One region of the Paenarthrobacter sp. PAE-2 genome, then DNA from elsewhere that is predicted to be linked to it. Evidence: riboswitches for the same ligand, from Rfam matches in the RefSeq annotation. Region 1 holds a riboswitch; each other region holds the start of a gene.
The links. Region 1 has a riboswitch for cyclic di-AMP ahead of OCL88_RS12610 (M23 family metallopeptidase). Riboswitches for the same ligand answer to the same signal wherever they lie in the genome.

Region 1 (7,516 bases):
GGGCGTTGTTGACTACCTCCACACCGGCTGGTTCCCTACCTTCAACCTCGCGGATGTGTTTGTTGTCGGCGGGGTCGGCCTGCTGATCCTGGGCTACCTGCGCCCTCCCGCCAAGCCCCGGAGTGGTGACTGATATTCATGGGTATTGGTGACTTCTTCGCTTCCACGGTGGTCTCCGGGGCCCTGGTCATGGCACTGCCGTTGGCCGCTATCGCGGGCCTCGTGTCCTTCCTCTCTCCCTGCATCCTGCCCTTGGTGCCTGGCTACCTCGGCTTCGTCTCGGGGCTCACGGACCCGACCCAGCCCCGCAACAGGCGCCGGGTCCTGGCCGGGGTTGCACTCTTCATCCTCGGATTCGGGGCCGTGTTCACCCTGTACGGGGCGGCGTTCGGGGCCATCGGGTCATGGCTGTTGCGCTGGCAGGATCCACTCATGCGGGTCCTGGGCGTCATTGTGATCCTGATGGGGTTGGTGCTGCTGGGACGGTTCTCCTGGCTGCAGCAGACCCGTAAGTTTCAATTGCCCGGAAGCGGCGGGTTATCCGGCGCTCCGCTGCTGGGTGTGGTGTTCGGGCTGGGCTGGACGCCGTGCATGGGTCCCACACTCAGCGCCGTGCTGAGCCTGAGCGTGACGTCGGCGAACGCCTGGCGCGGGGCGTTGCTGGCGTTCGTGTACTGTCTTGGACTCGGTATCCCGTTCCTGCTGGTCGCGCTGGGCCTGAACTGGGTGTCCAAGGCCCTCGCGGTCATCCGCCGGCACATCCGGGCCGTCAATATCGGCGGTGCCGTCATGCTCATCGTCCTGGGCATCCTGATGGTCTCCGGGATCTGGGTGCAATGGATCTACCAGCTCCAAAACCTCGCCGGAACCTTCCTCATGCCCGTCTAACCCAATGAACACCCCGACACATGCAAAGGCCCCAACCGATGACCCCACACCTCCCACCCAATCCCCGCCCCGCACGCCGCACCGTGCTCGGCCTGGGCGTGGCCGTGATGGCCCTGGCCGGCTGCGGGTCCAAGGACAACCTGGCCCAACAGGCCAACGCCGGAGACAACAAGAACTACATAGCCGGCGACGGTTCGGTCAACGAATACCCTCCCGGGTCCCGCGGGGCCCCCGTCACCTTGGAAGGTGAACTGTTCAGCGGGGAGAAAGTCACCGCACGGGACTGGGAAGGCAAGGTGGTCGTCCTGAACTTCTGGTACGCGGCCTGCGCCCCCTGCCGCGTGGAAGCACCGGACCTGGCAGCCCTGTCGGCGGAGTTCAAAGACCAAGGCGTGCTGTTCTACGGCGTCAACGTCCGCGACGATGCCGCCACGGCCGCGGCCTTCGAACGGACCTTCAACATTGCCTACCCGAGCTTTGATGACAGCGACGGCAGCGTGCTCCTGGCCATGACCGAGTACGTCCCGCCCCGCGCGGTTCCCACGACGCTGGTCCTGGATAAGCAAGGACGCGTCAGCGCCCGCATCCTCGGAGCAACCCAGAAGGGCACACTGAAGGCCCTGATCACCTCAGCCGCGGCCGGAACCTGAACCGGCCACCGCCGGCAACAATGAAGGACACACCCATGTCGACCACCACACCCCTGGCCGGGACTGGCCCCGTCGGGGACACCGCCCCGGCGGCCGCCAGAGACGCCGCACCCGTGCTGATGACCCGCGACAGGCCCCTCGGCTGGCTTCTCGTCGTCACCGGAGCCCTTGGCTGGCTGGCCTCCGGGATCCTGGTCCTGGAGAAACTCCAAAAACTGAGCAACCCCGGGTATGAGACCGTCTGCGACATCAACCCGTGGATCTCCTGCGGCCAGGTCATGCAAACCTGGCAAAGTTCGGTCTTCGGGTTCCCGAACATGTTCATCGGTATCGTGGCGTTCGCCGTCATCATCACCGCCGGCATGGGCCTGCTGTCCGGGGCGGTCTTCGCGCGCTGGTATTGGCTCGGACTCCAAGCCGGTGTCACGCTGGGCTTCGCCTTCGTCATTTGGCTCTGGTCCCAGGCACTGTACGCGATCCACGTCCTGTGCCCGTTCTGCATGGTCGTCTGGGCGGTGATGATTCCGCTGTTCGTTTGGGTCACCGCACGGAACATCACCCACGGCATCATCACCATCCCAGCCCGGGCGGCGCGCGTCGTCGGCGAATCGGGCTGGGTCGTGACCGCTCTGCTCTACGTCGCCGTCGCTGCGAGCATTTTCTTCGCCTTCCTCCACGTCTTCGTGGGCACCCCCGGCCTTTAGCAGCCCCACCCCCCGCTGCGCGGCAGCCATCGAGGGAATCTCCTGTGACGGACAGGGTCCGTCCCGACCAAGGACCACGGCGCATGGAGCAGAAGCAACGCCCGGATCACCACCGTCCCGGACCGCGGCCGGTCCCAGGGCCCAACCGGCCCACCGTCCTCACCGGACTGCGTGATTTCGTCGACTCGATCGCGAACACGTCCCCGGCCCGTCTGGCGTTCACGGTCTTCGTTTTCGTGATTCTGCTCTTTACCGGCCTGCTGTCCTTGCCGGCTTCCTCCGCATCGGGTGAAGCCACGCCCCTGCACCAGGCCATGTTCACCGCAGTGTCAAGCGTCTGCGTCACGGGCCTGACCGTCGTCTCAACAGCCACGCACTGGTCCTTCTTCGGGCAACTGGTCATCCTCATAGGCATCTTCGTGGGTGGTTTGGGTACCTTGACCCTCGCCTCCCTGCTGGCCCTCATGGTCAGCAAGCGGCTTGGCGTCCGCGGCAAACTCATTGCCCAGGAAGCCATGAACAACGCGGGCCGGCTCGGTGAAGTGGGTACCCTCCTGCGGATCGTCATTGTCACGTCCGTGGTGATCGAGGCCGCCCTTGCCCTGGCTCTGATTCCCCGGTTCATGCTCCTGGGCGAACCGTTCTGGCAGTCGGTCTGGCACGGGGTGTTCTACTCGATTTCCTCCTTCAACAACGCCGGCTTCACGCCCCACTCGGACGGCATTGTCCCCTACGAGACAGACCTCTGGATCCTCATCCCGCTCATGCTGGGAGTGTTCCTGGGCAGCCTCGGCTTTCCCGTGGTGATGGTCCTCCAGCAGAACGGCCTGAACTGGAAGAAGTGGAACCTCCACACCAAGCTCACCATCCAGGTGTCCTTCATCCTGCTGCTGGCCGGAACGGTCCTCTGGGCTTTGATGGAGTGGGACAACGTGCGGACCATCGGCACCATGCCGGCCGGCGAGAAGGTTGTCCATTCGCTGTTCGCCTCCGTGATGACACGGTCCGGCGGGTTCAACCTGGTGGACCAGAACCAGCTGGAGCCCACCACCATGCTGCTCACGGATGCGCTCATGTTCGCCGGCGGCGGTTCCGCTTCCACGGCCGGTGGCATCAAAGTGACCACCATTGCCGTCATGTTCCTCGCCATTGTGGCCGAGGCCCGCGGTGACGCCGACGTCAAGGTCTACGGCCGCACCATCCCCCAAGGCACCATGCGGGTGGCCATCTCGGTCATCGTTGCCGGAGCCACCCTGGTTTCCGTTGCAGCTTTCTTGTTGCTTTCCATCAGCGGCGCTTCACTGGACAGGGTGCTCTTTGAAACCATTTCCGCCTTTGCCACCGTGGGACTGAGCACCAACCTCAGTGCCGAGCTGCCGCCGTCGGGCGTTTACGTCCTCACAGCCCTCATGTTCGCCGGCCGGTTGGGCACGGTCACCCTTGCTGCGGGTTTGGCTCTGCGCCAGCGCAGCCAACTGTTCCACTACCCGGAAGAGCGGCCCATCATTGGCTGAGAACCTGACGGCAGACGCCGAAGCCAGGGGTTAGAGCCATCCCTGGGGGTTGACGGTCTGCCCGTTGAGCAGGACCTCAAAGTGCAGGTGGCAGCCGGTGGAGTTTCCGGTGGTCCCGGCCGCTGCGATCCGTTGACCCGCACCGACGGTCGCGCCCACCGCGGTTTCGATGGCGGCCAGGTGGTTGTAGGTGCTTTTGAGTCCGTTGCCGTGGTCGACCACGATCCGGTTTCCGCCGCCATAGGGTGACCAGCCGGCCTCCACAACAGTCCCGGCGCCAGCAGCGAACACAGCGGTTTGGCAGGCCGCGACGAGATCCTGGCCCGTGTGAAGTTCACCGGTTCCGGTGATCGGGCTGGTTCGGATGCCAAACGGCGACGCAATGGACATGCTGGCCAACGGCGCTCCGAGCCGGCCCGAGGAAGCAGCAGGGGACGTACTGGCTGCCTTGGGTGCAGCCACAGCCCCGGCAGCCGCTACCGGCGCCTTCGCGGGCGGGGCCGCCTTGGTGGTGACGCCCGGGCGTTCGAAACTGATCGAGGCCCCCGCCGAGGCCTGCACCGGCGCGGCCGTTGCCGCGGAAGCTGCCACCTGTTCGGTGGTGGCGGTGGGAGCCGGGTTGGCGTGGGCGGCGGTCAGCGCGACGGTGAGGACCGTGGCCACGCCCAGGGTCGTCGCGGCTGTCACCTGTTTGCCCCGGCTCCAGGTCATGCCGCTGGCTGAGGCGTGGCGGGGTGTTCGGGTGGCCGCGGTCCGGGAGGCCGGCAACGCCATGATGGCGGTGGTGGGTTTCCGGCGGCGGCCATGGGGAGATGAAGATGCCACGCAAGGATCCTTTCGATCCGCCTGCGAAGTTAGCTGTCGGGTTCGGGCCAAGGAACAAGCCCGGCCGTGCATCGAGTGCCCTCTGGCCTTCGACGAACGGCTTCACCCCAAGGCAGACTGGCTGCCGGTTCTGGGTCCTCCACCCCCGCCGCGGAAAAAGATCGTTGATCAATGCCACCGGCGGGGTTCAGCGTGCGGCATCAAAGGCTTTTATTACAGAAAAACCTGAATCAATAGTAGCGACAAAGCCCGATCGTTACAATTCCGTGACCAGGGCACTCCATGGCGTGTCACGACCGGCCGGGTGTCCTCGCTCGGGATCCACCATACCTGAAGGGATCTTCAGATGATCAGTCGAGGTGGCCCTCGAGTCCTTCGTGTCCGGCGTCCCGGTCAAAGGCCCAGGGAGTCCAGCAGGGCATCTTCCTCTTCGGCTCCCCGGCGGGCTCGCCGGGGCCGCGTGGAGCGGACTTCCCCCTGGTCTTGACCGTCGGCTTGGTCGTGTTCCTCGGCCCTGATGCGGGCGTGTTGCCGGGCCATGTAGCCGAAGCCGACGAAAGCCAGGACCCCGAAGGTGATCCATTGCAGGGCGTAGGAAAGATTGGATCCTTCCTTCACGGCCGGGGCGGCCAGGGGCTGCGGCACGTTTCCCGGCTGCGGGGATTCGGAGGCCATCAGGCCATAGCTACCGGTCATGAGGGGGTAACCGATTTCCTGCTGGTAGCCGGCCAGGTCGATGCTGGCCAGCTGGCCGGCGGGAGCGTCACGGCCCAGGTCAGGTTCGGCCGGTTTGATCCTCACCACGGCAGCCACCTGCCCTTCCGGTGGGGCGGGCACGCTGTCCGGGTAACCGGGGCGTTGGTTCCCGATCGGCAGCCACCCTCTGTTGATGACGATGGTTTCGCCGGTGGCGAGCCGGAAGGGAACGACGACTTCGTAGCCGGGCGCGGAATTGTTGGGCCGGTTGCGGATGATCCGCTGGTCCCGGGGCAGGTAGCGGCCTTCCACGGCTACGGTCATCCATTTGGCATCGGGTGCGGGATTGTTGAAGTGTGCCCGGGCCTCAGCGAAGGGAACCGGTGGCTTGTCGTAGTTCTCCTGGACCCGGCGGATCTCCGCGACCGCCTGGTTCCGGCGGTCCATTTGCCAGTTTCCCAGGGCAAGGCAGGCCGCGGCGAAGGCCGCGGCGGCCAGGAGGTATCCCGCCCAGCGCCAGGACAGCAGAAAGCGGTAACTCACGGGGCGTCCTCCTGTCCCCAGTGCCGGGTCAGCAGCGAGCGGATGGCTGTTGCTTCCGGGGCCAGCCGGTGGTCCTCGCCACGGGCCAGGAGGCCGTATTCGACCATGGTCCTGCCATCCTCGGTGTTCCCGGCCCGGACCCAGACACGGCGCCGGTTGATGTACAGGGAGATGATCAGTCCGAGCACGGCGAGGCCGGAGAACACCAGAACCCCTGCCTGGCCGGGGTCGCTGCGGACGTCGACGCCGATGTAGCGCTTGAGGCCGTCGAAGCTGATGCTTCCCTTGCCCTCGGGCAGCGTATAGGTGGCCCCGGGGCCCAGCGTGATGCCTTTGGCGGGGAGGTCGCGGCCGTTGAGCTGGGTCAGGTTCTTCACGTCCAGGCTGTACACGTTTTGAGGTTGCCCGGTATCCAGCCCGAGGTCTCCGTAATAGGAATTCAGGTTCAATTGGGGGTTGAACGGGTCCGGATCGAAGCTGTAGGCCACGCCCGCCTCGTTGGTGACCGCCGAGGGCAGAAAGAATCCGACGAACCCCAGCTGGGAGGGGGCCGCGTCGGGGGCTTTGATCACGACGGTGGAAGTGTAGACGCCGTCGTTGGGGATGGAGACCACAGGGCCGCTGAAGGCGGTCTTTCCGGTGCCGTCCTTGATGGTGACGACGGGTGCGTAGCCGTTGCCCACCAGGAACATTCCGGTAGCGCCGAAATAGACCGGTTCGTTGACTTTCAGGATCTGCTGCCGCGTTGTGCCCTCCGCGCCGTCCTTGGTGGTCAAGGTGGCGGTGAAGTCAATCGGCTGGCCGAACTGTTTGGTTGATTCACGGTCGAAGCGGACATCGAAGTTTTCCAGGGTGACGGCGAACGGGGCAAGGGTGGCGGCGTCGAAATTGGTCCCCGGGGTGAAGGCATCGTAGCTGACCAGGGTGTTGACGAAGGTACCGCCCTCGATAATGATTTTTTGTCCGCGGTAGCCGAACATCCCACCGATCGCGACGCAGACCAGCACCCCGATCAACGAGGTGTGGAAGAGCAGGTTCCCGGCTTCCCTCAGGTAACCGCGTTCGGCTCCCACGGAGGGCAGGTCCCCGTCAGCGTCGCGGACGTGGACGCGGTAGCCGCGCTCCTTGAGCAGCCTGGCGGCGTCAGTGACCGCTTGTGCCGCCGGAACCGCGGCGTCGGCGGGCAGGATGAGGGTCCCGTAGTGGGGCAGCCGGGAGAGCCGATTGGGAGTGCGCGGTGGTTGTGAGCGCAGGGCCTTGTAGTGGGCCCTGGCCCGCGGGGTAACGCAACCGATCAACGACAGGAAGAGCAGGAGGTAGATGGCGGAGAACCAGGCGGAGGCATAGACGTCGAACAGTTGCAGCGCGTCGAGGATTTCACCGTATTCAGGGTTGTCTTTGATGTAGCGGGTCACCAGGGCCGGGTTGGCCGGGCGTTGGGGAAACAACGATCCCGGGACGGCGGCGATGGCCAGCAGGAGCAGCAGGAACAGGGCCGTTCGCATGCTGGTCATCTGCCGCCAGGCCCAGCGCAGCATGCCCCTGGCGCCCAGCGGCGCCGTGACGGGCAGGGTTTCTGTGGTCCGGACGGGTCCCGGAGACTGGCGGGCCGTCATCGTTCGCGCACCGGGCGGTTGGCCAGCTGGCGCAGGTACTCGTTGTAGGCATCTAGGTCCGGGTCCCCTGCCACCGCGGC
Region 2 (7,516 bases), on a different contig from region 1:
GTCGACGGTTTTGATCAGGCCCAGGGGGTTGGGCAGGTCGGAACCGGGACCGGGATGCCCGGAGGCGTAGAACACGTCCTGGTCCGCCGCTGCGGTGAACCCCATCAGGTCGTTGGTGCCACCGATCTTGGTGGCCGGTGCCTTGGTGACGTCAAACAGTCCTTCATGGGTGGCGAGCAGGACCTGGTCGGTTTCCCTGTTCACGCTCAGGCCGTGGACGTGGGAGCTGGGCACCGCTGAGGCGGCTTTGGACGGCGCTGCGCCGGGAGCGCCGGCGGTGCCGGGGGAGCAAGCGGAGAGGGTCAACAGCAGGGATGCGGTTGCGGCGAGGGCCGCGAGGGAACGGCGGTGTGTTGTTGTGGTCAGGGGCACGGGAACTCCAAAAAAGGGGTGGCCAGATTGGCCGGGAAAGATGAAGGGGAGGCGCCGGCCCCTGGGGGAGGGGCCGACGCCGTCGGTGTGCTGGCTACAGGGTGGCCAGCAGGTCTTTCATTTCCTGGATTTCGGTTTCCTGGGCGCTGACGATGTCCTTGCTGAGCTGGACGGCGTCGGCGTTTTTTCCGTCTGTGGTTTCGGTCTTGGCCATCATGACTGCCCCTTCGTGGTGGGCGATCATCTGGGTCAGGAACAGTTTGGCGGCTTCGGTGCCTTGGGCCGCCTCGAGTTTGGCCATGTCATCCTCGCCCATCATGCCTTCCATGCTGTGGCTGGAGGCCATGTCGGTGGGCGCCTGGGTGGGCTTGCCCCAGCTTTGAAGCCATCCGGTCATCTTCTCGATTTCCGGGCCCTGGGCTGCCTTGATCTTGGTAGCCAGGTTGGTCACAGCCGCGGGGATGTTCTGCTTCTTGAGCATGAGATCGCTCATTTCCACAGCCTGGGCGTGGTGCGGGATCATCATTTGCGCGAACATGGTGTCCGCGTCGTTGAACTCGGCAGCCGCTGCTGAGGTTGCCGTGGCGGGGCTGGATGACATCATCCCGGAGCTGCCGTGGTTCATTCCGGGCATGCTGTTTGTCTCGGAGCTTCCGCTTCCGGACCCGGCGGAGCATCCGGCCAGGGCAATGGCCGCCGCGATGGCGGCAGCAGAAATTGTCAGGGTCTTGTTCATGAAAATCAGGTCCTCAAAAGTATCAGTGGCGTGCGGGGACGCCTGGTAGGTGGGCAGCCTCGGTGAAAGGCGGGCCGTTCGTCGCTGCCGATGGACGGGCGCTGGTGCAGGGCACGGCGCTGAGGAAGGTTTACGTCCGGCTGATACTGAGGTCACCGGGGGAGGGGCTGTCCGGTGAGTAGGAATAGGTGCTTGTCGCTGCGGCGGCGACACGGAAATCCGGCAGCTCATAGGGGGCCGTTCCCGGAAGCGGGGCGGCGAGAGTGGTGGTTCCCGGAGCCAGGACGCAGGCAGCCGCACCGGCCGTCATCTCCGGGCAGGACCCAGCCGGGGCACAGGCCGACGAGGATGAACCGGTGACTACCGCGGGGGCCTCCGCAGCAGCATCGGTCCCCGTTTCGTGAGAGTGGCTGACCGGCATGGTCTGCAGCTGCACGACCGCGCCGTCCCCGGCTGCCGTCATGCTGTGGCCGGGACCCATGTGATGGGCGCCGTTCATGACGTGCATGCCGAAGATCCCGGCGATGATGGCCAAGGCAGCCACGAGAAACCCCGCACTCAGGAGGAAGGCGGTGAAGCGGCGCTGGCATGCTGCGGTCACGGCATCTTCCTCCTCTCAGTCCAGGGGCAGGACACATCCAGCCTACCGGGCATGCGCTGCAGGGCAGTCCCTGCCGTGTTGGTACAACGTGCGCGCCCGGCATTCGGTTTCACTGCGCCCACGTCGGTTGAGGTACGGGGTGGTGTTTAAGGCGGCGGGCCTGTCCGGCGTGCCGCGCCCGAGACCGGCTCCTCCTTCCGGGGCCGGAAGGAGGAAGGTCCGGGAGAAATGCCTAGTTGTCGGCGAATGTGTAGCCGGCGGCCGTGACGGCCTCGCGCACGTCAGCCGCATCTGCCCTGCCTCCTACCAGCAGGCGCGAGCGGCCGCCGGGGACCAGCTCGACAGTGGCCGATTCGACCCCATCCAGGGAGGAGACGGCCGTCTCGACGGTCTGAACGCAATGCCCGCAGGTCAGACCCTCCACCGCGAATTCCACGGCGCCGGTTACGGCTGTGGAGGGGACAGCGGAGGCTTGGGTCGAGCAGCAGCTGCACCCGGTAGCCGATGAGGCAAGCGGCAGCTGGGTACGGATTTCAGTTCCACACATGTCAGTTTCCATTCCTTGACGAAGGACTTATGGGCGCTGGGGTTGAACGGCTGTGAGAGGCGGTGCAGTGCACCGGCCGGGACATACCACTTCACTGACAACATCGAAAAGTATACCCCCATGGGGTATAGGTTGCAAGGGGCTTCGGGGCGGCGCGGCGTGCGGCGTTACCGGAATGTGACAAATGTTGCTGCTATGACGTAGGGTCGGAGCCGTGCCGGTTTCTCCTAATGCGGCACTCCCGAGCTGACTTGCCTAACTCTGCCGCCGCCCGGGATCCGTTCGCAACTTTCGTCCGGCAGAGACGGGGAACCCAACAGTGGCCTTGCTTCGGGCAGGTCTTGGGGTGAAGCCGTGCCTGGTTCCTTGGCTACCAGTCCCGGCCGGGTGTCTCCCATCCGAATCCGACAGCTAACCTCGCAGGCAGTGGGAGAGGCCTTTTCATGCCCGTGCGCAAAGCACACGGCCGCCATCGCGCGGTCCCTGTCCAGACCCGTCCCCTTGCGGTGTTGTCCAAGTCTGTAGCCGGAAATGCCGGTGCGGCCGGCCGACAAGCAGCTGTTATTGCCGCAGCTTCCGGGCTTGTCCTGACCAGCGGCATTGCCGCCCAGGCGGCGGAGGCGCCGGTCCAGCGTGACGCGGAGCCGGCTTCGACGCTTGAAGTCGCCAGCCAGGTTGAGGCGCCGCTGAGCGCGGACGCCACAGTGCGGATTTCTTTCGAGCGTCCCGTCGTGGAAACCACCCCGGCTCCGGTCGTGGAAGCACCCAAGCCGGTCGCAGCCCAGGCACCCAAGGTGCCCGCTGCACCTGCCGTGACCCCGGCGGCGGCGCCGGCGAAGGCCCAGGTAACGGTTACTCCTGCGGCTGCCGCCCCCGTGGCAGCACCGGCCGCCGGCGGCATCAATGCCATCATGCTTTCCTCCGCCTACGCGCAGATCGGCATGATCCAGGACTGCACCCGACTGGTGGAGAACGCCCTGAACGCTGCGGGTATCCCCGTCGGTGACCTCGGCCCCATGCAGTTCATGAATTACGGAACGGTCGTCACCGACCCGCAGCCTGGTGACATGGTGATGCAGCCCGGCCACGTCGGGATCTACGTCGGCAACGGCCAGGTCCTCAGCTCCGGCTTGAACGGCAAGAACGAAACCGCCGTCCACCCCCTGACTTGGATGACGTCCAAGGGTGCGGTCACATTCGTCCGCGCCGGCAAGTAGAGGGCATAGATCACTGAAGGCCGGCGATGCACTGCCTTGGGGGCAATGCATCGCCGGCCTTCAGCATCCCTGCCGCAAGGGGGGCTACTCCCTCATTGCGGGCGCCCGAAGCGGCGCAGCCGCAACGAATTGGTAACCACCAGAATTGAGCTGGCGGCCATCGCAGCGCCTGCGATCATCGGGTTGAGCAGCCCCAGCGCGGCGACCGGGATGCCGACGGCGTTGTAGAAGAACGCCCAGAACAGGTTGGTCTTGATCGTGGCCAGCGTGCGGCGGGACAGCTCGATGGCTTGGGCGACCTGCCCCAGGTCGCTGCCCATGACTGTCAAATCTGCAGCCGCGATAGCCACGTCGGTGCCGCTGCCCATGGCGATGCCCAGGTCGGCCTGGGCCAGGGCTGCAGCGTCATTCACACCATCGCCGGCCATGGCCACTGTCGCTCCGGCGCCCTGCAGCTGGCGCACAGCGGCCACCTTGCCTTCCGGCAAGATCCCGGCCAGCACATCCTCGGCCGGGATCCCGACCTGCTTGGCGACGGCCCCCGCGGCCGAGGCGTTATCGCCTGTGAGCAGGACGGGACGCAGTCCGAGGTCCTTCAGCCGGGCGATCGCGGCGGCAGAACCGGGTTTGACGGTGTCAGCGAGGCTGATTAGTCCTGCCGGTTCTGCGTCGATGCCGACCCAGACCACCGTGGCGCCGGAGTCTTCCAGCGTCCGCAGCATCTGCCCGCCACTGGCAGGTTCGCTAATGCCGTTGTCCTGCAGCCAGCCCGAGCGTCCGACGACGACTTCGTGTCCGTTAACGGTCCCGCGGACACCGCCGCCGGGGGCGCTGACAAAGTCGGTTACCGCTGGCAGCGGCGCTATCGTCCTTGCTTCCCGGGCGATGGCGTGCGCTACGGGGTGTTCGCTTGCTGCTTCCACTGCCCCGGCCAGGGCGAGCAGCTCGTTCCTGCCGGTCCCGCTCAGGCTTTGGACAGCGGACACGGACAGCTTGCCGCTGGTGACCGTTCCGGTTTTGTCCAGCACGATGGTGTCCACGGTCCGTGTGTCTTCAAGGACCTGCGGGCCCTTGATGAGGATGCCCAGTTGCGCTCCCCGGCCCGTTCCGGTCAGCAGTGCTGTCGGTGTTGCAAGCCCCAACGCGCACGGGCACGCGATGACGAGCACGGCCACTGCGGCGGTGAAGGCCTCCTGCAGATTGCCGGTGGCAAAGAACCATCCGGCGAAGGTGGCTGCGGAAATTCCCAGCACAACCGGGACGAAGACGGCGCTGATCCGGTCGGCCAGCCGGGCGATCGCAGCCTTGCCGCTCTGGGCCTGGCTGACAAGCCGACCCATCTGGGCAAGAGTCGTTTCGCTGCCGACACGGGTGGCTTTGACCAGCAGCCGACCGTTGGTGTTGATCGTTGCCCCGATCACCGTGTCGTCCACGCCGACCTCGACAGGCAGGGCTTCACCGGTGATAAGGGAGGTATCAACGGCGCTCCGGCCCTCCACGACGTACCCGTCGGTGGGGATTTTTTCTCCCGGTCGGACGAGGAACACGTCGCCTGGGACGAGCCCGTCAACGGGGACCCGGGACTCTGCCCCGTTCCGGATCACAGTGGCTTCCTTGGCGCCCAGGTTCAACAGCGCGCGCAGGGCGTCGCCTGCACGCTGTTTGGCGTTGGCTTCCAGATACCGTCCCAGCAGCAGGAAGGTTGTGACGACGGCTGCGACTTCGAAGTACAGTGCGTGGACGCTCATGTTCATGCCGGGATGTGCGGTCATGAAGGGATCGGCCAGAAGCTGCCATGCCGAAAAAAGGAAGGCGGCGCTGACGCCGATGGATACCAGGGTGTCCATGGTGGAGGCGAGGTGCCGGGCGTTGATGGCTGCCGCCCGGTGGAAGGGCCAGGCGGCCCAGCTGATCACCGGCGCGCTGAGGACCAGGGCTGCCCAGCCCCAGTGAGGGAACTGCGCGGCCGGGACCATGGAGATCACCAGGACCGGGAGGGTCAGGAGGGCTGCCACGTAGAGGCGGGGCCGCAGGCTCCTGCCGGCCGCTGCCCTTGCCGCGGCCGACTCGTCCCCGGCGGCCCCGGTTTGCTGGGCCGGCTCGATGTCGGCCGGCCGGTTTTCCGGGGCGCTGTGTTCGGTCTTGAGCGCGGCCGAGTATCCGGCGGCAGTGACGGTGTCGATGATCTGCTGGTCGGAGATGGTGTCCGGGACGATCACTCGGGCAGACTCGAGGGGCAGATTCACCGTGGCGTCGACGCCTTCGAGCTTGCCCAGTTTCCGCTCGACCCGGGAAACGCAGGACGCACAGGTCATGCCCCGGATGTCGAGCTCGAGGAATCGGCTACCTGGGGCAAGAATTTCGGTCTCCATGCCTACCCGCCAGCCACGACGGCGTAGCCTGCTTCGGCTATCGCCGCGCCGATCTGTTCGGGGTCCAGCTTTGCCGCGGAGGTGATGGTGGCAACCGAGACGCCATCTTTATTCAGCGCCACATCCGCGCCCGCAACTCCGTCGATCTCCTGCAATTCCTCGGTCACCGACGCCACGCAGTGGCCGCAGTGCATGCCGGAAATGTTGATCGTTGTCTTCACGCTCATGGCGGTCTCTCCTTCGTCGTCAGCGCAGCAGGCGACCGATGGCGTCTGTTGCTTCCTTGACCTTTACTTCGCCGGCCTCGTCGGAGGCGGCGGCAGCGTTCACCACGCAATGTCCTATATGTTCTTCGAGCAGGCCCAGGCTGACCGCGTGCAGCGCCTTGTTCACCGCCGCGACCTGGGTCAGAATGTCGATGCAGTAGGCGTCTTCATCGACCATCCGGGCAATTCCGCGCACTTGGCCTTCAATGCGCTTCAGGCGCCGCAGGTAAGCCTCTTTTTCGCTGCTGTACCCGTAATCCGCCGGATCCGCGGAGGGAGCGCTGTCAATGTTCTGGGTCATCGAAAATTCCTCTCAGCGACAAAACTAAAACTATACCCCTGGGGGGTACTGCGTCAAGTACCCCCCAGGGGTATAAATCGCTGGTTTGCCATTTTGGCGCCGGGCGCTGGCCACAGCCGGGAAGGGACTTTCCGCCCTTGCAGACGAGGGCTTTCCCGGGACACACTGTCGGCACTGGTGGAGCGTGGAGAAGGAGAGGCTTGATGGTTGGGGCGGAAGGATTCCGGATCGTTGCCGGCGTTGACGGTTCGGCGGTTTCGCGTTTGGCGCTGGAGTGGGCTGTGACGGAGGCCCGGCTGCGGGGAGGCCAGGTTAGGGTTGTGACCGCGTGGGAGTTCCCGCCCGTGACGGTGGGAATGGAAGGCCTGGTCCACGACCCGGACATCTTTCCGCAGGCGGCCCGCAGGCTTCAGAACGAGGCCGTGAAAGGGGTGGAGAGCGGGGCAGTGCCGGTCACCGGCGATATTGTGCAGGGCCCTGCGGCGACCGTGCTGCTGAGGGCAGCCGAGGACGCAGACTTGCTGGTGGTCGGTTCCCGAGGTTTTGGCGGCTTCACCGGGCTGTTGCTCGGTTCAGTTTCGACGCAGGTCCTCCATCACTCGCCCTGTCCGGTGTTGGTCGTGCGGACCAAGACCCGGGCCGGTATCTTCGAATGAGAAATCCCCTCGCCGCCCCCGGCGGCTCTCACGGGCGGACTTTGTCATGACCGCGAACCACTCTTCCCATATCCACGGCGGACGGGGTCCGCTGAACAGGACGGAGCGGCCGGCCCAGGGCCTCAAGGGACGGCTCCAGGGGCTCTGGCACACGGTGACCGCTGTATTGGGCTTGGTGATGGGTCTGGTGCCACACGTGCTGCACCATGTTGGCCTGCTGACCGGGACAGCGCTGGTGGCGGGTACCGGAGGGACCGCCCTGTTCGGTGCGCTGGGATTCGTAGCGTCCATCCCCATGCTCGTACGGCTGTACCGGAAGTTTGGCACATGGGTCGCCCCCGCCCTGGGGTTTGTGGTCTTCGCGGCCATGTTTAGTCTGTCCGCCTTTGTAATCGGCCCCGCCATTAGCGGCACGGCCGGGGACACCAACCCCGCCCCCGAGCCGACG
Region 3 (7,516 bases), on a different contig from region 1:
CCGGGGACTGCACCCAGGTGGAGCTGTCCACATCCAGGCGCAACAGCCCGGACAGGGCGCACAACTCAAGCAGGACAGCCGTTTGGTGCACCCCGCACCGGATCGACTCGGCAAGCCGGCGCAGCTCGCGCACGCCCACGCCGCCGCTTCGAAGAGTGGCCAACGGTTGCTCCCGCACGACGAACAGCAGTTCATTGCACAGCCTGAGCGTCTCCGCGATGGCACCCATGGCCGCGTTGCGCCGCAGGGCGCCACTGGTGTGCCCCAGTTCCGGCACAGGAGGGGTCAGGCTGAAGTCGTTCACAATGACGCCGCCACGCAGGGCGATGCCAACGCTGTGCGGCAGCTCAACGTGCCCGGCATCGAGGGGGACCAGCAGTCCGCGGGCCAGCAGCCAGTCGATCGGTCCGACGTCGGCACTTTCGTGCGTCACCGAAGCCCGCCTTTGCGCCTGGGGTAGGGCGCCCATGGCCCAGCTGCCGAACTTGTCCAGCAGGGCAGTGGTCCTCTCCGGAGCAGTGGCGAGGATGGCCCGGACGCCTTCCGGCGTGGCAGTCCATTTCTGCAGGGACAGCGCAGCATCCATCGGGGTGCTGGCCGAATGGATATCAATGCCGCTGTGGTGCAGTTCGGACACAAGCTGGACCACGCGCTGGGCAAAGGCCGGCTGCAGCCTGACAAGTTCCGTGTAGCTGCGGCCCAAGCCCGCGGGGTAGATGCCGATGACATCCTTGAGGCTGCCCACGGGCAAATAGAAACGCTGCCTGGAGCCTGCCGGCATGTGGGCAGATGCCGGTGGTTCCGCCCGATGGACCAGTGCCAGGTCCTGCAGCTTCGCGAGGATCGGTTCCAGCGCGGACAAGGTTGATCCGGCAATGACCTTCTTCAGGCCGGCGGCGGAGGCACTGTGTCCGGTATCTGTGTTGGTACACAGATGGAGCGTTTCGAGGACCTGCATTTCCGGCTTGGTGAGTCGCTCCAAGGCCCGCTGGACGCTGACCCGGGCACTGGCCCTGGCCGCGAGTGCCGCAAAGTCCGGCGCCATGGGGGAGATGAGGTCCGGCCGCGCGGCAAACAAAGCCCGCAGCGAGGCATCGCTGCGCGCCTCGAGTTCCTTGCTGAGCGCTCGAATCAGGGACATCAGTTCAACGTTACCGCCAGCGGCACACAGATGCCTGTCCCGCCGCAGCAGCTATTGGCGCCGGCGCTGGCGGGCTGCGTCCACCACCAGGAAAACGGCCATGATGAAGGCTATCGGCAGTCCGTAGAGTGCAGTCGACGTCACCCATACGGGTGCGGCCCCGCCGTTGAAGGCAATGGCCATGACCGCTGCCACGGCAGCCAGCGAAACAAAGGCGACGACGGCGGCAGCAACAGTCAGGGGGCGGCGGTAACCCGGGGAAGTCATGCTCCAAAGGTATCCGGTTGCCGTGGGCTTCCGCTAAGCGCGAAGCGCCAAAGCGGGAATAGGGGGCCGGGCAGGATAACCTTGAAGGAGCAGACCCACACGGACCGGGCTGTCGCCCCTGATCCCGCAGGACCCTGTGGATGCGGCGCCGGCCTGACGTGTTTCCCACGCAAGAACGAAGAAGGTTGATTACGTGCCCACCGGCAAGGTCAAGTGGTATGACAAGGACAAAGGCTTCGGATTCCTCGCGGCCGAAGACGGCCAGGAAGTATTCCTGCCCAAGACGGCCCTGCCCGCGGGCGTAACCGAGCTTAAGGCAGGAACCCGGGTGGAGTTCGGCGTTGCCGACGGTCGCCGCGGGGCGCAGGCGTTGGGCCTGCGTATTCTGGACAAGACCCCCTCCATCGCCAAGGCCAAGCGTATGAACGCGCGGGACCTCGCGCCGCTCGTCCAGGACCTGGTCACTGTGCTGGACAACCTCTCCGGCACGTTGTCCTCCGGAAAGTACCCGGAAGGCAATAAGGCGAAGGCAATCGGTACGGCACTGCGCAAGGTTGCCGACGAGCTGGAAGCCTAAGGAACAGCCATGACTTCCGAATCCGCACAGGATACGCAGGCCGCCGGGAACGCATCCGATGATGCCTCCGCTGCCGAGGCTCCTGCCAACGGGGAGACCCCTGCGAGCGGGGCCGGCCCGGCAGCCAGGGAAGTCCCCGCGCGGAAGGGTGCTGCGCCGAAACCCCGCGCCGGAGTTCCGGTGTGGCGCACCGGTAAGCCGGACGCGTTCCTGGCTGCCGCCGTCGACGTGGCCCGGACAGCCGTGGAAGGTATCGCGAAGCCCGGCGAGGTTGGCGCCCACATCGGGGCCAAATCGGAGGGCGACCGCGTTGTCACCCACCTGTTCGAATCCAAGCTGCCCGGCTATGGCGGGTGGCAGTGGTACGCGGTGGTCACCCGGAACTCGCGTTCCAAGATTGTGACCGTGAGCGAGCTGGGATTGCTGCCCTCGGAGGACTCCATCCTCGCGCCCGAGTGGGTCCCGTGGGCCAAGCGGGTCCGGCCGGAAGACGAGACGCCATTGGTCGAGGAGACCGCCGGGGAAGTCCCGGAAGAAGCCGTGCAGGCGGAAGAAGCTGAAGCCGAGGCTTCCAGGAATGAACCGGCCGAAGACGCGGACGATGCCGACGCGGACGCCGAGGACGCCGTGCAGGAGCCTGCAGACTCCCCGGAAGCCTGATCCACCAAGACTTTAAAAACAATCGGCGCCTGCCGGGAGCTTCTCCCGGCAGGCGCCGATTGTTTGTGGGGGCTACTTCTTCAGCTCGCCCACCACGTAGTCAATGCTGGCGAGCAGGGCGGAGACGTCGTCCGGTTCGATCGCAACGAACGTCGCGATCCGCAGCTGGTTGCGGCCCAGCTTGCGGTAGGGCTCGGTGTCAACCACGCCGTTGGCGCGCAGCACCTTGGCGATGGCCGCGGCATCGATCGAATCGTCGAAGTCGATGGTGGCAATGACGTTGGAACGCTCTTCGGGGTTGGCAACAAACGGAGTCGCGAATTCGGAGGACTCTGCCCACGAGTAGACGCGGCTGGCAGAATCTGCCGTGCGCTTGCTGGCGAAGTCAAGGCCGCCGTTGCTGTTGAGCCACTGGACCTGCGCATCCAGGGTTACCAGCGTGGAAAGCGAAGGCGTGTTGTATGTCTGGTTCAGCTTCGAGTTGTCGATGGCGGTCTGCACGTCAAGGAAATCAGGAATCCAGCGGCCGCTTGCCTTGATGCGGGCAGCGCGTTCAAGCGCCGCGGGGGAGAAGAGGCCGAGCCACAGGCCGCCGTCGGATGCGAAGTTCTTCTGCGGTGCGAAGTAGTAGACGTCCGACTCAGCCACATCCACGTCAAGGCCACCAGCTGCGGAAGTAGCGTCCACCAGCACCAGGGAACCCTCATCGGCGCCGGCAACGCGCTTGACCGGCGCAGCCACACCGGTGGACGTCTCGTTCTGCGGCCACGCATATACATCCACGCCGGCTTCCGCAGCGGGAGCGGGGCGGGTCCCGGGCTCGGACTTGATGATGGAGGACTCGTCCAGGAACGGAGCCTTGTTGGTGGCGGCTGCAAACTTGGAGCCAAACTCGCCGAAGGACAGGTGCTGGGCCTTCTTTTCCACGAGGCCGAAAGCCGCGACATCCCAGAACGCCGTTGAGCCACCGACGCCGAGGACTACCTCGTACCCTTCAGGAGCACGGAAGAACTGGCTGAGGCCCTCACGAACGGAGCCTACGAGGTTCTTGACCGGTGCCTGGCGGTGGGAGGTGCCAAGGATGGTCTTCGATGCAGCGGACAGGGCTTCGATCTGCTCCGGGCGGACCTTGGACGGTCCGGCGCCGAACCTTCCGTCCTTGGGCAGCAGGTCGGCGGGAATGGTGATGCTGGTGTCGCTCACGCGTGGCTCCAATGTGTATCGGTCAAAGACGGGGAGGTGGCAGGTGGCATCAACTGCCCCTTCGACACCCCCAATTCTGCCTGAACAGGCGCGGGTGCGCGTACCCGGTGGTGTCATAGTCCGCCACGTGGAACGTGGTTGCGCGCGTTCCCGTCGTCAAGGGGGTGGAGGCAAGGTACCCGGAACCTTTGTGACCCTTCGAAAATTATCAAGAGTAATTCCAAATAAGCTAGGCTGGGGTACGCGTTCACAGGGTGGCGCAGGGGGACGTGCAGCCTCTACGGACGCGGTACGGTGGACATTACGCAAGAACTGCGTTCGAGGAGAGCTGAGCTGGATGACGGATCTGATCGATACCACTGAGATGTATCTTCGGACCATTTTGGAACTTGAAGAAGAAAACATCGTGGCTCTCCGCGCCCGCATCGCTGAGCGGTTGCGCCACTCCGGTCCTACGGTCTCCCAAACGATCGGACGCATGGAGCGCGACGGCCTGGTGGTGGTGTCCAATGACCGGCACCTGGAGCTCACGGATGTTGGCCGCAAGCGCGCCACCGAAGTGATGCGCAAGCACCGCTTGGCTGAACGCCTCCTTGCCGACGTCATAGGCCTGGACTGGGCGTACGTCCATGACGAAGCGTGCCGCTGGGAGCACGTGATGAGCGAACGCGTGGAACGCAGGCTGTATGAACTGCTGGAGCATCCCACGCAATCCCCGTACGGGAACCCGATTCCCGGCCTGGAGGCCCTGGGCGGCCTCGCTGTCCAAGCTCCCTTCCGCCCGGACGTCAACCTCCTGCAGGCAATGGATGGTTATGCTGACGACTCCCGCGTTGTGGTGAGCCGGCTCGCCGAGCCCATCCAGGTCGAGCCCGAACTCCTGACCCAGCTGGACGAGGGCGGCATCCGTCCGGGTGCGGCCGTTTCCCTGGAGCGCGTGGGGGACTATATCTCCGTCCGGGTGCCGGGGATTGAAGGGGCCCTCGAGCTGCCGCCGGAAGTAGCTGCCCACGTATTCGTGGCAGTCGGCTAGCAAGCGAAAGGCCAGCCAGGTGCAGGCGTTCACTCCATGTGGGCGCCTTTGCCTTGCCATGGGCGTGGTTGATCTCACGTCACGCCGCCGCGCGGCGGTGTGACCTGCGGTTTCCGCGGATAGGTGATAAGGGGAGCGGGCAAAAAACGACCGCCCTGTAGATAACGAATTTATTACCGCGGGCCTTAATCCCCTATAGTTATCTACTAGCGCCGATATCAAAGCGTTACCTGATCTGGAGCCGAGCTCTGCCAGCAGATCAGGGGTGTTAAACATCTACTGGCAGAGGCGGGGGAACCACAATCGGCTGCCTAGAGAAGCAGCCTTGGGGTGAAGTCCGCAGCAGCAGTGCCTTACTTACGCAATTCCCTCCTGGGATACCTGTGTGCCGTGAGCGCTGCGTGCGGGCCGGGTCTTTGCACTCTCTGATCCGAATCCGACAGCTAACTTCGCAGGCTTTTGAGAGAGGAACAGAGTTTGACTTCGCAGAACGTCAGGGGCCGTCGACGCGCTACCGGCCCCGCTACTGAGCTGCGGCCAGCCCGCGTAGTATCGGAGATCCGGCCCCGCGACACCCAGCGTCAGGTGCGCCGCCGTAAGAGCCCGATGCGCCAGGTGGCCGATTTCGCAGCAGCCAGTGGTGTAGGGCAGAAGGCCGGCGTAGCACTCGCTGCTACCGGTCTTGCGCTCACTGTCGGCCTGCCTGCAACGAGTCCCGTCATGGCCACGTCCGAGTCCGGGCAGACTGAGGCCGCACTGGCTGTGGGCGGCGGGAGCCAGCCAGAGGTCTCCGCGGAAGCGTCCGCCAAGATCGACTTCAGCCGCGCCGCGGTGGCAACCAAGGCGGATCCCGACGGCAAGCTCAAGCAGTTGCTGAGCGCCCAGTCCGTGGGAAGCATCCAGGCCAGCTCCTCCAAGGGCACCATGGCCAGCCCGTTGGACACCCTCAGCACCGCATCACCGTTCGGCTACCGCATCAGCCCGCTGACAGGCGGCAGCGGCGATTTCCATCGCGGCCAGGACTTCGTGGCCCAGTGCGGCACGGCAGTCCACGCTGCTGCGGCGGGCAAGGTCACCTTTGCGGGCTGGCACGAATACGGTGGAGGCAACCGCGTGGTGGTGGACCATGGCAACGGCCTGGAAACCACCTACAACCACTTGTCGTCATTCAACGTCAAGGTCGGCGACACCGTGAATCGCGGAGACACCGTTGCCTTGAGCGGCACCACGGGCGCTTCCACCGGCTGCCACCTCCACTTCGAAGTCCAGGTCAACGGCGAAGTCGTCGACCCCATGGGCTGGCTCTAACCCGAGTTGATGGTCGTCTCTCGCATTCTTGACACGCCCCGTGATCTGAATGTGACATTTGCGTTCAACTGTTGTACCGTACAAAGCGCATCGGCTTTTTAGGGGGCCGATGCACTTGGGTGGATTGCCTAGCTCTGCCACCACTCAAGGTCCGTTCGCATAATTCGTCTGGCAGGGGCGGGGGAACCAATTTTGGTCTTCGAAAGAGGGCCTTGGGGTTAAGTCACAAACGCTTCCAACGGCGTGTGGCCGGATGACTCCCATCCGAATCCGACAGCTCACCTCGCAGGCATTGGGAGAGGCTACCTTCGTGTCATCACGCACTACTTCTGCGCGCCACCGCGCCCAGACGGTTACCCCGTTGAACACTCTTTCCAAAGCTGTTTCAGCGAATGCCGGAACCGTCGGCCGCCAGGCCGCAGTCCTTGCAGCAGCATCGGGCTTGGTCCTCAGCGTCGGCCTTCCTGCCCAGGCAGCGGATACTGACGTTTCCAAGGCTGAGTCCAGCGCACAGCAGCTGGTGACTACCGCCGTCGTCACGGCGGAACCAACCGCCACTGTTTCCTTTGAGAGCCCCGTTGTGGTTACCAAGGAAGCCCCCAAGATCCAGCGCGCTTCCCAGACCACGCAGCGCTCCCAGGCGAACGGCAACCAGAATGCCGGCCAGGGCGAGGGCGCAGTCACCGCCAAGTCCGCCGGCTCCAAGGATTCCGCAGCCAGCGCCGCGGCTTCGGGCCTCGCAGCAATCGCGTACACCGGCATCGGCCACCCGTACGTCTGGGGCGGCACCACCCCCAACGGTTGGGACTGCTCCGGCTTCACCCAGTGGGTTTACGCGCAGGCCGGCATCAGCATCCCCCGCGTCAATGCATGGACCGCCATGAAGCCCACCAGCACTCCCGCTCCCGGCGACCTCGTCATGCAGAACGGCGGTGCCCACGTTGGCATTTACGTCGGCAACGGCATGATGGTCAGCGCCCTGAACCCCAGCCAGGGCACGCTGCTTCACTCGGTAGCTTCTACCGGAACCTCCTCCTTCTTCACCCTGCGCTAAAAACCGTCCAGGTAAGCCAGCGCGCCCCCCGGGTGCTGGCCTGCCCATGACCCGCGTGCTTCCCCGCAGCACGCGGAAACGAAAAGAGATCATCATGACCAGTGCAAACAAGGTTGCGCGGCACCGGGCCGAGGCTCCCAAGACCAGCTCACTTGCCGTGATTGCAAAGGCAGTTTCGGTGAACGCCGGTGGCGTCGGCCGCCAGGCAGCCGTCATCGCCGCGGCTTCGGGCTTGGTCCTGACCAGTGGCGTTGCTGCCAATGCGGCGGATAC
Region 4 (7,516 bases), on a different contig from region 1:
AGGTCCATCTCGGTGGTGACGTTATGGGGCAGGCCACGAATAACTGTTTGAAGTTCGTCGTAGGAAACGTCGGGACCCAGCAATTTCCGGACCAGTGCCAGCAGGGCAAAGCCAAGTGCCGGAAGGGGCAGGACTTGGGGAACTGTGGCAAATATCCGCTCTCCGAGGATTTGCTCCACGTGCCGTAACCTCTGATGGCTCGTGGCGGAGACGGGAAGATCGAAGGCGTCCTCCAAGTCTTGGCTGACCTTATCCAGGTGCCTCATGGCCGCTGCGGGCCTGAACAGACCCCGAAGGACCGTTTCCGGCACCCGGTATCTCGCTGCAACGGGAGCCACATGGCGGATCAGCTTGAAAGGAGTCTTGTTGGTCATGGCGAACCGGGGGTCTTCGCTGAGTCGCCTGATCAAAGCGGCGGACCGGGCCTCCATAATGTCGAAAATCCTGGGCGCAAGGGCCCTGCCCACCCTGCTCCGAAGCACTGAGGTGATGTCGAAGAAGATCCGCTGGCCAGCCTCGTAGTACGGCGAAGGGCCCTTGCGCGGGTCCGGCACGTCAAAGCCGGCCCGGCGGGCGACGCAGGAAGCGATCAGCCTGATTCCCGCCATCCCCATGGGCGTCAGGGGCCGGGTGAGGCCCTGGGCCAGGCTGAAGTTCAAGAACGCATGCTCGCCCCCGGAAGACGGTGTCCTTGTTGGTCGCGGGTACAGGGTGGTGATGGGCCTCGCCTGCGTCAACCACAGTTTCCCGTCCCGGTCCATGGCCCACTCGGTGTCCTGGGGAGCTGCGTAGTGTTGTTCCACCCGGTCACCCAGGGCCGCGAGCGCCCGGATCTGGTGGTCCGTGAGGCACGGTTCCACCCGCGAAACTTCGCCGTCAGTCCCGATCGCCGCAGCGTCAAGCCCGGTCTTTCCAAGCTGTCCGGAGTGTTCAATCCGTTCAGTCCCGCCACCGGGCAGGGGCCGGATCTCCACTCTCCGGTCACCGATGGTGCGCGTCAGGATGTGCCGGCTCCGGATATCCACCACGTACTGGTCGGGATTCACCGCGCCGGAGACCACTGCTTCGCCCAAGCCGGGACTCGCGTCGATGACCGCCTCGTGCCGACGCCCGGTCAGCGGGTTGGCCGTGAACATGACGCCGGCGGTGGCGGCGTCGATCATCTGCTGCACTACGACAGCGAGCGCCACCGTCGAATGCCGGATCCCGTGTGCAGTCCTGTAACTCGCCGCCCGGTCGGTCCACAGGGAAGCCCAGCACCGGCTCACTGCATCCAGCACGGCATCCACGCCAACCACATTCAGGAAAGTGTCCTGCTGGCCGGCAAAGCTCGCAAAAGGCAGGTCTTCCGCCGTGGCCGAGGACCGGACAGCAACCGGGACATCCGGACCCAACCTGTTGTACGCCGTGCGGACTTCTTCGGCCACCTCTGGAGGAACACCGACAGCCAGCACTACGGAGCGGGCACGGGCCGCGAGGGCATCAAGGGAGGAATCAACGACGTCGGTCCCGTCCAGGGCAGCCAGCACCTCACCCAACGCTGCGCCGTCAAGCGCCCGGCGGTAGGCCGCCGTCGTCAGGCAAAATCCGGGGGGCACCGGCAAACCGGCGGTGGACATTTCACCAAGGTTGGCTGCCTTGCCGCCCACCTCCGCCAGCATGTCTGAACGAATCCGGTCCAACGGAAGGATGAAACCGTACCCGGCTGTTGAAGCCTTCCCGGTTTGCCCACCCTGCTGCGGCCCTTCCGCCGCTTCACCGTCCATGCCGCCGTGAAGCGTCAGGTCCTAGTCGTTGCCCAGCATGGGGCCGAACTTGGGCCTGTCCGCAAGCCTGGAGTCTTCGCGATCCGGGACCACCATGACCGGCCCCTTGGCGTGGTGCAGCACGCCGTCCGAGGTTGAACCGAGGAGCATTCCGGCGAACCCGCCGCGTCCACGGGTGCCCAGGACCACCAGTTCCACTCCCCTGCTGGCCTCCACCAGGACGTCCACGGGAGAGCCGTCTGTCAGCTGTGTTTCCACCGTGAGATGCGGGAAATGGCTGCGGAGCCAGGCAACACCGGCATCCAGTTGGACCTTGATATCCGCGAACAGCGCATCCCTGTCCAAGGGAGCCGGAACCCAGGCCAGTGAGCCGCTGTACTGAGGCACAGCGCAGACCACCCGCAGCTTCGCGCCCATGCGTTCTGCCTGTTCAGCAGCCTCCAGGACCGCCACTCGCGCCTGTTCGGAGCCGTCAACGCCAACTACAACGATGTTCTCCACCGTGCGGGGACCGGCCTTCGCGTGTTCGGCCTTGATGTGCTTGTCCTCGGTGCTCTGGCCCAGGCGGTCGGCGCAGTACAACGGCACCGTCACTGTGGGGCACTTCGCGTGGGCCGGCAGCGCGCTGCTGACGGAGCCCAGCAGACGGCCGACGAATCCACCGCGTCCGCGGCTGCCCGAAACCAGGAGGGCGGCTTCTGCGGAGAGATCCAGCAGGACACCGGCGGCATCCCCGTTCTCCACCGAGGCGTCAACGTCGATGTTGTAGCCGGAAACCTTCTCCATGGCCTGTTTGGCGATGGCTTCGGCGCCTTCCCGGATCACGGAGTCGTCCACCGTTGCGTATCCGCCGTCCAACCCTGAAGCGGCGAAGATCGGCACTGAATAAGCGGTCACGATGTGCAAGGGAAGTTGCCGGCGTTCGGCTTCACGCGCTGCCCACACCAAAGCGCATTGTCCGTGTTCGGAGCCGTCCACTCCAACCACGATGCCGCCCGGTGCTACTGCTTCCGCGTCACCGCCGCGGGGATGTTCAACGTGACTACCGTGCTGGTCCATTTGGGGCCCGCCTCTCCACCTGCTGCTTGATGTTCCGGCCATTCTGCCAGAGGTTCCACGTAGGGGTGTTACACCTCATGTTGTGCGCGAATGTCCGTGAACGAGGAAGCCACGGGACTTCCTCGTCCAATGCCAACTATTCTCGTTTGCTTATAGCGAATCAAGGCGGCTTTTCCGCTATCTGCATAACGGTCCGGGCTCGGTTTCAAGGCCCTCCCGGGGCGCTCCGGGAAGAAGTAATAACACGCTGTCAGGAAGGCTACCCAACGCCCCAAAAGTTCTGTAGTGTTCGAGTCACCGAATGGCCGGAGAGAGTGTTCCAGAACACATACCGGCCATTTATTTGCGACCGTTTGGGGAACCGGAAGCGTCCAATTCTGCCTTTGGGCACGTACGTCAAGGAGGAACCACGCAGTGTCACTCATGCCTGATTCCGCCACGGAGCGAACCACCACGGTGGTGATCGGAGCCGGACTCTCAGGCCTCGCCGTGGCCAGCGAACTCAGCCGGTACGGCGTGGGTTCGATCGTGGTGGACGGCTTCGGCCCACTCGCGCAGACGGGTCCTTCCGTGCATACCGGCATGCTGCAACGTTGCGAGGTTGCCGATCCCGCTTCCATGCTGGAACGGAACCAGATCCTCCGCCACCTGCGGAACTACGCGGCCAGTCACCACCTGGATGTACGCAACACCACCAAGGCGGTCCGGCTGGACCTGCTCGCGGCTGCGGAAACTCCCCTCGCAACCCCTCGGCAGTGGGCCGTCCACACAGCCCACGGCATTCTTCTTGCCGACCACGTTGTGGTGACGCGTTGCGCACAGAGCCAGCTGCGCAAAATGCTGGCCGAGCTGGGCATTGCCGTTGGTCAGAACCTCGTGGCCGCCATGCGCGCGGTGGGCATGCATCTGGTGGGAGTGGGAGAACTCATCACGCCAACCCCCAAGGAAGTCCTCCGCCAGGCCAAGGCGGTGGGACAGGCCATCTCTTCGAAGGTGGCACTTCCCGCAGCGCCCGGCCTCGCGATCGCCTAAGTCCGGGCCAACCCCAACAGCGCCACCAAGGCAGCCCTGAAACAGGGCCCTTGAAGCAGTGGCCTTAGACCAAAAAGCTTTAAACCAAAAAGGCCGGCACCCCGGGAGGACAAAGCCTCCGGGGGTGCCGGCCTTTTTGTGAAGCGTAAGGCTTATGCGCCGGCGCGGACGTACGTGAGCGGGCCGGTTGCGGTCAGCCAGCTGATCGGGTGGATGCCGGTCTGGTTACCGTTGATGCCACCGGAGATGGCCTGGCCATTGCCGATGTAGATGGCAACGTGGCCGGACTGGACAATCATGTCACCGGGCTGGGGATCGCTGACAACCTTGCCGTAGTTCATGAACTGCATGGGTGCAAGGTCGCCCACCGGGATACCTGCGGAGCCGAGGGCCTTTTCGACCATGGCGGTGCAGTCCTGCATGACACCGATCTGGGCGTAAGCCGAGGCAACCATTGCTGCGTTGACGCCGCCAACAGCGGGTGCCGGGGCAGGTGCTGCGGGAGCAGCAGCGGCAGGTGCCGAAGCAGCAACCGTGGCGGTAGCGGCAGGAGCTGCAGCAGCCTTGGCTGCTGCCTTCTTGGGAGCCTCAACAACAGGGGCCGGCTTTTCGATGACCGGTGCTGCTACGGAAGCAACAGCGGGACGCTCGAAGTTGACTGTGGCCGTTGCTGCGGCAGTGACAACCTTGTTGGGGGTTTCGGCAACGGTTTCAGCAACCGTGGCGGGGCTGGAGTCCCGCTGGACCGGAGCCTGTGCCGGAGTTTCGGCAGCGTGTGCAGCAATGGAACCGGTCAGGACAAGACCCGAAGCTGCAGCGATGACGGCTGCCTGGCGGCCAGCGCCTGAAGCGTTGCTGGCAACTGCCTTGGAGATGGAGATGAACGGATTGGGGCGTACGCTGTCCGCCTTACGACGGCCGCGAAGAATGCGTGAAGACATGAAAAAGCCTCTCCCGATGCCTGCGAGGTTAGCTGTCGGATTCGGATGGGAGTCACCCGGCCACTATCGACCGCTGTTCAGCGGAAGCTTCGTGGCTTCACCCCAAGGCGCGCTCAATGGCGGCCTAAAATGGGTTCCCCGTCTCTGCCGTAGGTATGTCTGCGAACGGATTCCGACCTGCGGCAGAGCTAGGCAATCAGGCCGGAAGTGCACCGAATGCGGATCGGGCACAGGTACTACCGTACGCGATGATCACGGCAAAGTCACATTTAAGTAACGAGAAGTGCGCGTCGAGCGTGTCGCAGTAACCCTTTCGAGATTTTCGCAGGTATGTAGAAAACCCCGTCATTCCGCGGATTTATCGCCCTCGGCATCATTGGAGGCAGCCAATTTCCGACGGGCCGTAACGGCCAGGAAAATAACGAGCGCAACAGCTAATGCAGCAAACGCCACGATGCTCCACGGGAACGGCTGGGAGGCGTCCGGAGCCGGTTCGCTGACGGGGGTTCCGGGGGCCGCAGTTCCCGCACTCGGAACCGTGCCCGAACCTGCCTGGCCCGACGCGGACGGCGAGGCTCCCGCGGTGGCCCCCTCCGACGTCGTGCTTCCTGCTGTTGCCGTGAACGTAAAGGTGCCTTCGATGGGGTGCGAATCGGAGCTGACGACGCGCCAAACCACCGTGTACTGGCCCGCCGGAGCGCCGGGGCGCAGTTTTTGGACCGCCTGGTTGTCGATGATTTGCACGGCGCCGTCCGCCCAGTTCTCCCCGCCCGCTGTCACCGACATGCCCGAACCAATAGCCAGTGGCCGGTTATTGAACGTGACGGAGACCGACGCCGGAACTTCCGCCACCGTGGCTCCGCTGGCCGGACTCGTGGATTCTGCGACGTCGTGCGCCGATGCCGGGGCGGCCCCGGAAAGCAGCGCCGAGGCGAAGGCGAGGGCAGCAACGACGGCGGCCAGGAGCGGTCGGATGGTGCGCATGGGGCGGTTTCTCCTAATGTTGGCTTCCTTACAGACTAGGCGAATCGTCAGGTCTCCCCGCACGGGCGGGCATAGGATTTGAGAGCACACTCACACGATCCCCGGAGACATCCATGCTTAAACAGGGTTCTGCAATCGACCGCTACTTCAAGATCTCCGAACGTGGATCCACATATTCGCGGGAAATCCGTGGCGGCTTCGCGACCTTCTTTGCCATGAGCTACATCGTGGTCCTGAACCCCCTCATCCTGTCGGGGGCTGACTCGAGCGGGGCATCGCTGGGCTTCACGGCCGTCGCCGCCACCACGGCCTTCGTGGCAGGCATCCTGACCATCCTCATGGGTGCCTGGGCCAAGCATCCCTTTGCCGTAGCCACGGGCCTGGGCGTCAACGCGTTTGTGGCCGTCACTGTTGCCTCGCACCCGGGCCTGACATGGCCGGACATGATGGGTCTGGTGGTCCTCTCCGGCCTGACCATGCTGATCCTCGTCCTCACCGGATTCCGGACCGCCGTCTTCAAGGCCGTCCCCGAGGCGCTCAAGACCGCGATCGTGGTGGGCATCGGTCTCTTCATTGCGCTGATCGGCCTGGTCAACGCCGGCTTCGTACGCCGCATCCCCGACGCCGCCGGAACCACCGTTCCGCTGGGCCTGGGCGTGGACGGCAAACTCCTGGGCTGGCCGACGCTGGTGTTCGCGGTCGGCCTGGTCCTCACCATCGCGCTGGTGGTGCGCAAGGTACGCGGTGCCATCCTGATCGGCATCATCGTCTCCACCGCGCTGGCTGCGATCCTTGAATTCACCCTGCACATCGGCCCGAGCAACGACGGCACCACCATCAACCCCCGCGGCTGGTCGCTCGTGGCGCCCAAGGTGTCCGAGTGGGGCGCTCCGGACCTCTCCCTGATCGGCAAGGCCAACCCCTTTGGCGCCTTCGAACACCTTGGCTTCATCGGTGCCGCCCTGCTGGCCTTCGTGATCCTGCTCAGCATCTTCTTCGACGCCATGGGCACCATGGTGGGCCTGGCCAATGAGGCCGGAACCGTGGATGAGCACGGCAACATCCCCAACGTGGACCGCGTTCTCCAGGTTGATGCGCTCGGCGCCATTGTGGGCGGCGGAGCTTCGGTGTCCTCCAACCAGATCTTCGTCGAATCCGGCGCCGGCATTGGCGAGGGCGCCCGGACCGGCCTTGCCTCGATCGTCACAGGTGTCCTGTTCCTGGTGGCCATGTTCTTCACGCCGTTGATCAACCTCGTCCCGTTTGAAGCTGTTGCGCCCGCCCTTGTTGTGGTGGGCTTCATGATGGTTTCGCAGGTGGGCAAGATTGACTGGCAGGACTGGGGCGTCGGCATCCCGGCGTTCCTGACCATCGCCCTCATGCCGTTCACCTACTCAATCGCCAACGGCCTCGGCGCAGGCTTCATCTCCTACGTCCTGATCCGCACGTTCCAGGGCCGCGCCCGCGAGGTACACCCCTTGATGTGGGCCGTGGCTGCGGCATTCCTGCTGTTCTTCGGCATCGGCACCGTGGAGGAACTGCTCGGGGTGAAGTAGCCCCATTCCGGTATTTCAGACACTCCGGGCCCGGAACTGCTGGCATTGGCAGTCCGGGTCCGGTGTGCTTAAACCATGGAAACCAGCGCCCCCGCCGTAGACGTCACCCCCACCGCATGGACCGGCCGCTTCGACGGCGACGGCCCTGAGCACCGTCGCTGGTGGCAGGCTGTGGCTC

Region 2: it holds a riboswitch for cyclic di-AMP, as region 1 does, so the genes downstream of both, OCL88_RS12260 (NlpC/P60 family protein) here and OCL88_RS12610 (M23 family metallopeptidase) in region 1, are expected to answer to the same signal.
Region 3: it holds a riboswitch for cyclic di-AMP, as region 1 does, so the genes downstream of both, OCL88_RS14310 (M23 family metallopeptidase) here and OCL88_RS12610 (M23 family metallopeptidase) in region 1, are expected to answer to the same signal.
Region 4: it holds a riboswitch for cyclic di-AMP, as region 1 does, so the genes downstream of both, OCL88_RS15645 (NlpC/P60 family protein) here and OCL88_RS12610 (M23 family metallopeptidase) in region 1, are expected to answer to the same signal.

What each region holds. Positions count from the first base shown of each region.
Region 1 covers NZ_JAPDNV010000018.1:31,725-39,240, forward strand. The annotation lists gene lspA (signal peptidase II) at 1-133, shown strand, start outside; gene OCL88_RS12590 (cytochrome c biogenesis CcdA family protein) at 139-888, shown strand; gene OCL88_RS12595 (TlpA family protein disulfide reductase) at 927-1,538, shown strand; gene OCL88_RS12600 (vitamin K epoxide reductase family protein) at 1,574-2,242, shown strand; gene OCL88_RS12605 (TrkH family potassium uptake protein) at 2,326-3,756, shown strand; gene OCL88_RS12610 (M23 family metallopeptidase) at 3,787-4,581, opposite strand; cyclic di-AMP (ydaO/yuaA leader) riboswitch at 4,586-4,784, opposite strand; gene OCL88_RS12615 (SURF1 family protein) at 4,975-5,820, opposite strand; gene OCL88_RS12620 (cytochrome c biogenesis protein ResB) at 5,817-7,436, opposite strand; gene OCL88_RS12625 (cytochrome c oxidase assembly protein) at 7,433-7,516, opposite strand, start outside.
Region 2 covers NZ_JAPDNV010000017.1:29,881-37,396, reverse strand. The annotation lists gene OCL88_RS12280 (F510_1955 family glycosylhydrolase) at 1-366, opposite strand, end outside; gene OCL88_RS12275 (DUF305 domain-containing protein) at 467-1,108, opposite strand; gene OCL88_RS12270 (hypothetical protein) at 1,239-1,709, opposite strand; gene OCL88_RS12265 (heavy-metal-associated domain-containing protein) at 1,942-2,256, opposite strand; cyclic di-AMP (ydaO/yuaA leader) riboswitch at 2,499-2,696, shown strand; gene OCL88_RS12260 (NlpC/P60 family protein) at 2,700-3,473, shown strand; gene OCL88_RS12255 (heavy metal translocating P-type ATPase) at 3,566-5,845, opposite strand; gene OCL88_RS12250 (heavy-metal-associated domain-containing protein) at 5,848-6,072, opposite strand; gene OCL88_RS12245 (metal-sensitive transcriptional regulator) at 6,092-6,412, opposite strand; gene OCL88_RS12240 (universal stress protein) at 6,616-7,068, shown strand; gene OCL88_RS12235 (hypothetical protein) at 7,115-7,516, shown strand, end outside.
Region 3 covers NZ_JAPDNV010000023.1:27,294-34,809, forward strand. The annotation lists gene OCL88_RS14280 (helicase-associated domain-containing protein) at 1-1,141, opposite strand, end outside; gene OCL88_RS14285 (hypothetical protein) at 1,193-1,408, opposite strand; gene OCL88_RS14290 (cold-shock protein) at 1,602-1,985, shown strand; gene OCL88_RS14295 (DUF3027 domain-containing protein) at 1,995-2,645, shown strand; gene serC (phosphoserine transaminase) at 2,718-3,848, opposite strand; gene OCL88_RS14305 (metal-dependent transcriptional regulator) at 4,186-4,881, shown strand; cyclic di-AMP (ydaO/yuaA leader) riboswitch at 5,111-5,354, shown strand; gene OCL88_RS14310 (M23 family metallopeptidase) at 5,359-6,189, shown strand; cyclic di-AMP (ydaO/yuaA leader) riboswitch at 6,329-6,495, shown strand; gene OCL88_RS14315 (C40 family peptidase) at 6,500-7,243, shown strand; gene OCL88_RS14320 (NlpC/P60 family protein) at 7,338-7,516, shown strand, end outside.
Region 4 covers NZ_JAPDNV010000028.1:34,684-42,199, reverse strand. The annotation lists gene OCL88_RS15660 (PEP/pyruvate-binding domain-containing protein) at 1-1,766, opposite strand, end outside; gene OCL88_RS15655 (universal stress protein) at 1,788-2,825, opposite strand; gene OCL88_RS15650 (FAD-dependent monooxygenase) at 3,249-3,857, shown strand; gene OCL88_RS15645 (NlpC/P60 family protein) at 4,010-4,798, opposite strand; cyclic di-AMP (ydaO/yuaA leader) riboswitch at 4,802-4,964, opposite strand; gene OCL88_RS15640 (copper resistance protein CopC) at 5,144-5,782, opposite strand; gene OCL88_RS15635 (NCS2 family permease) at 5,896-7,338, shown strand; gene hutG (formimidoylglutamase) at 7,414-7,516, shown strand, end outside.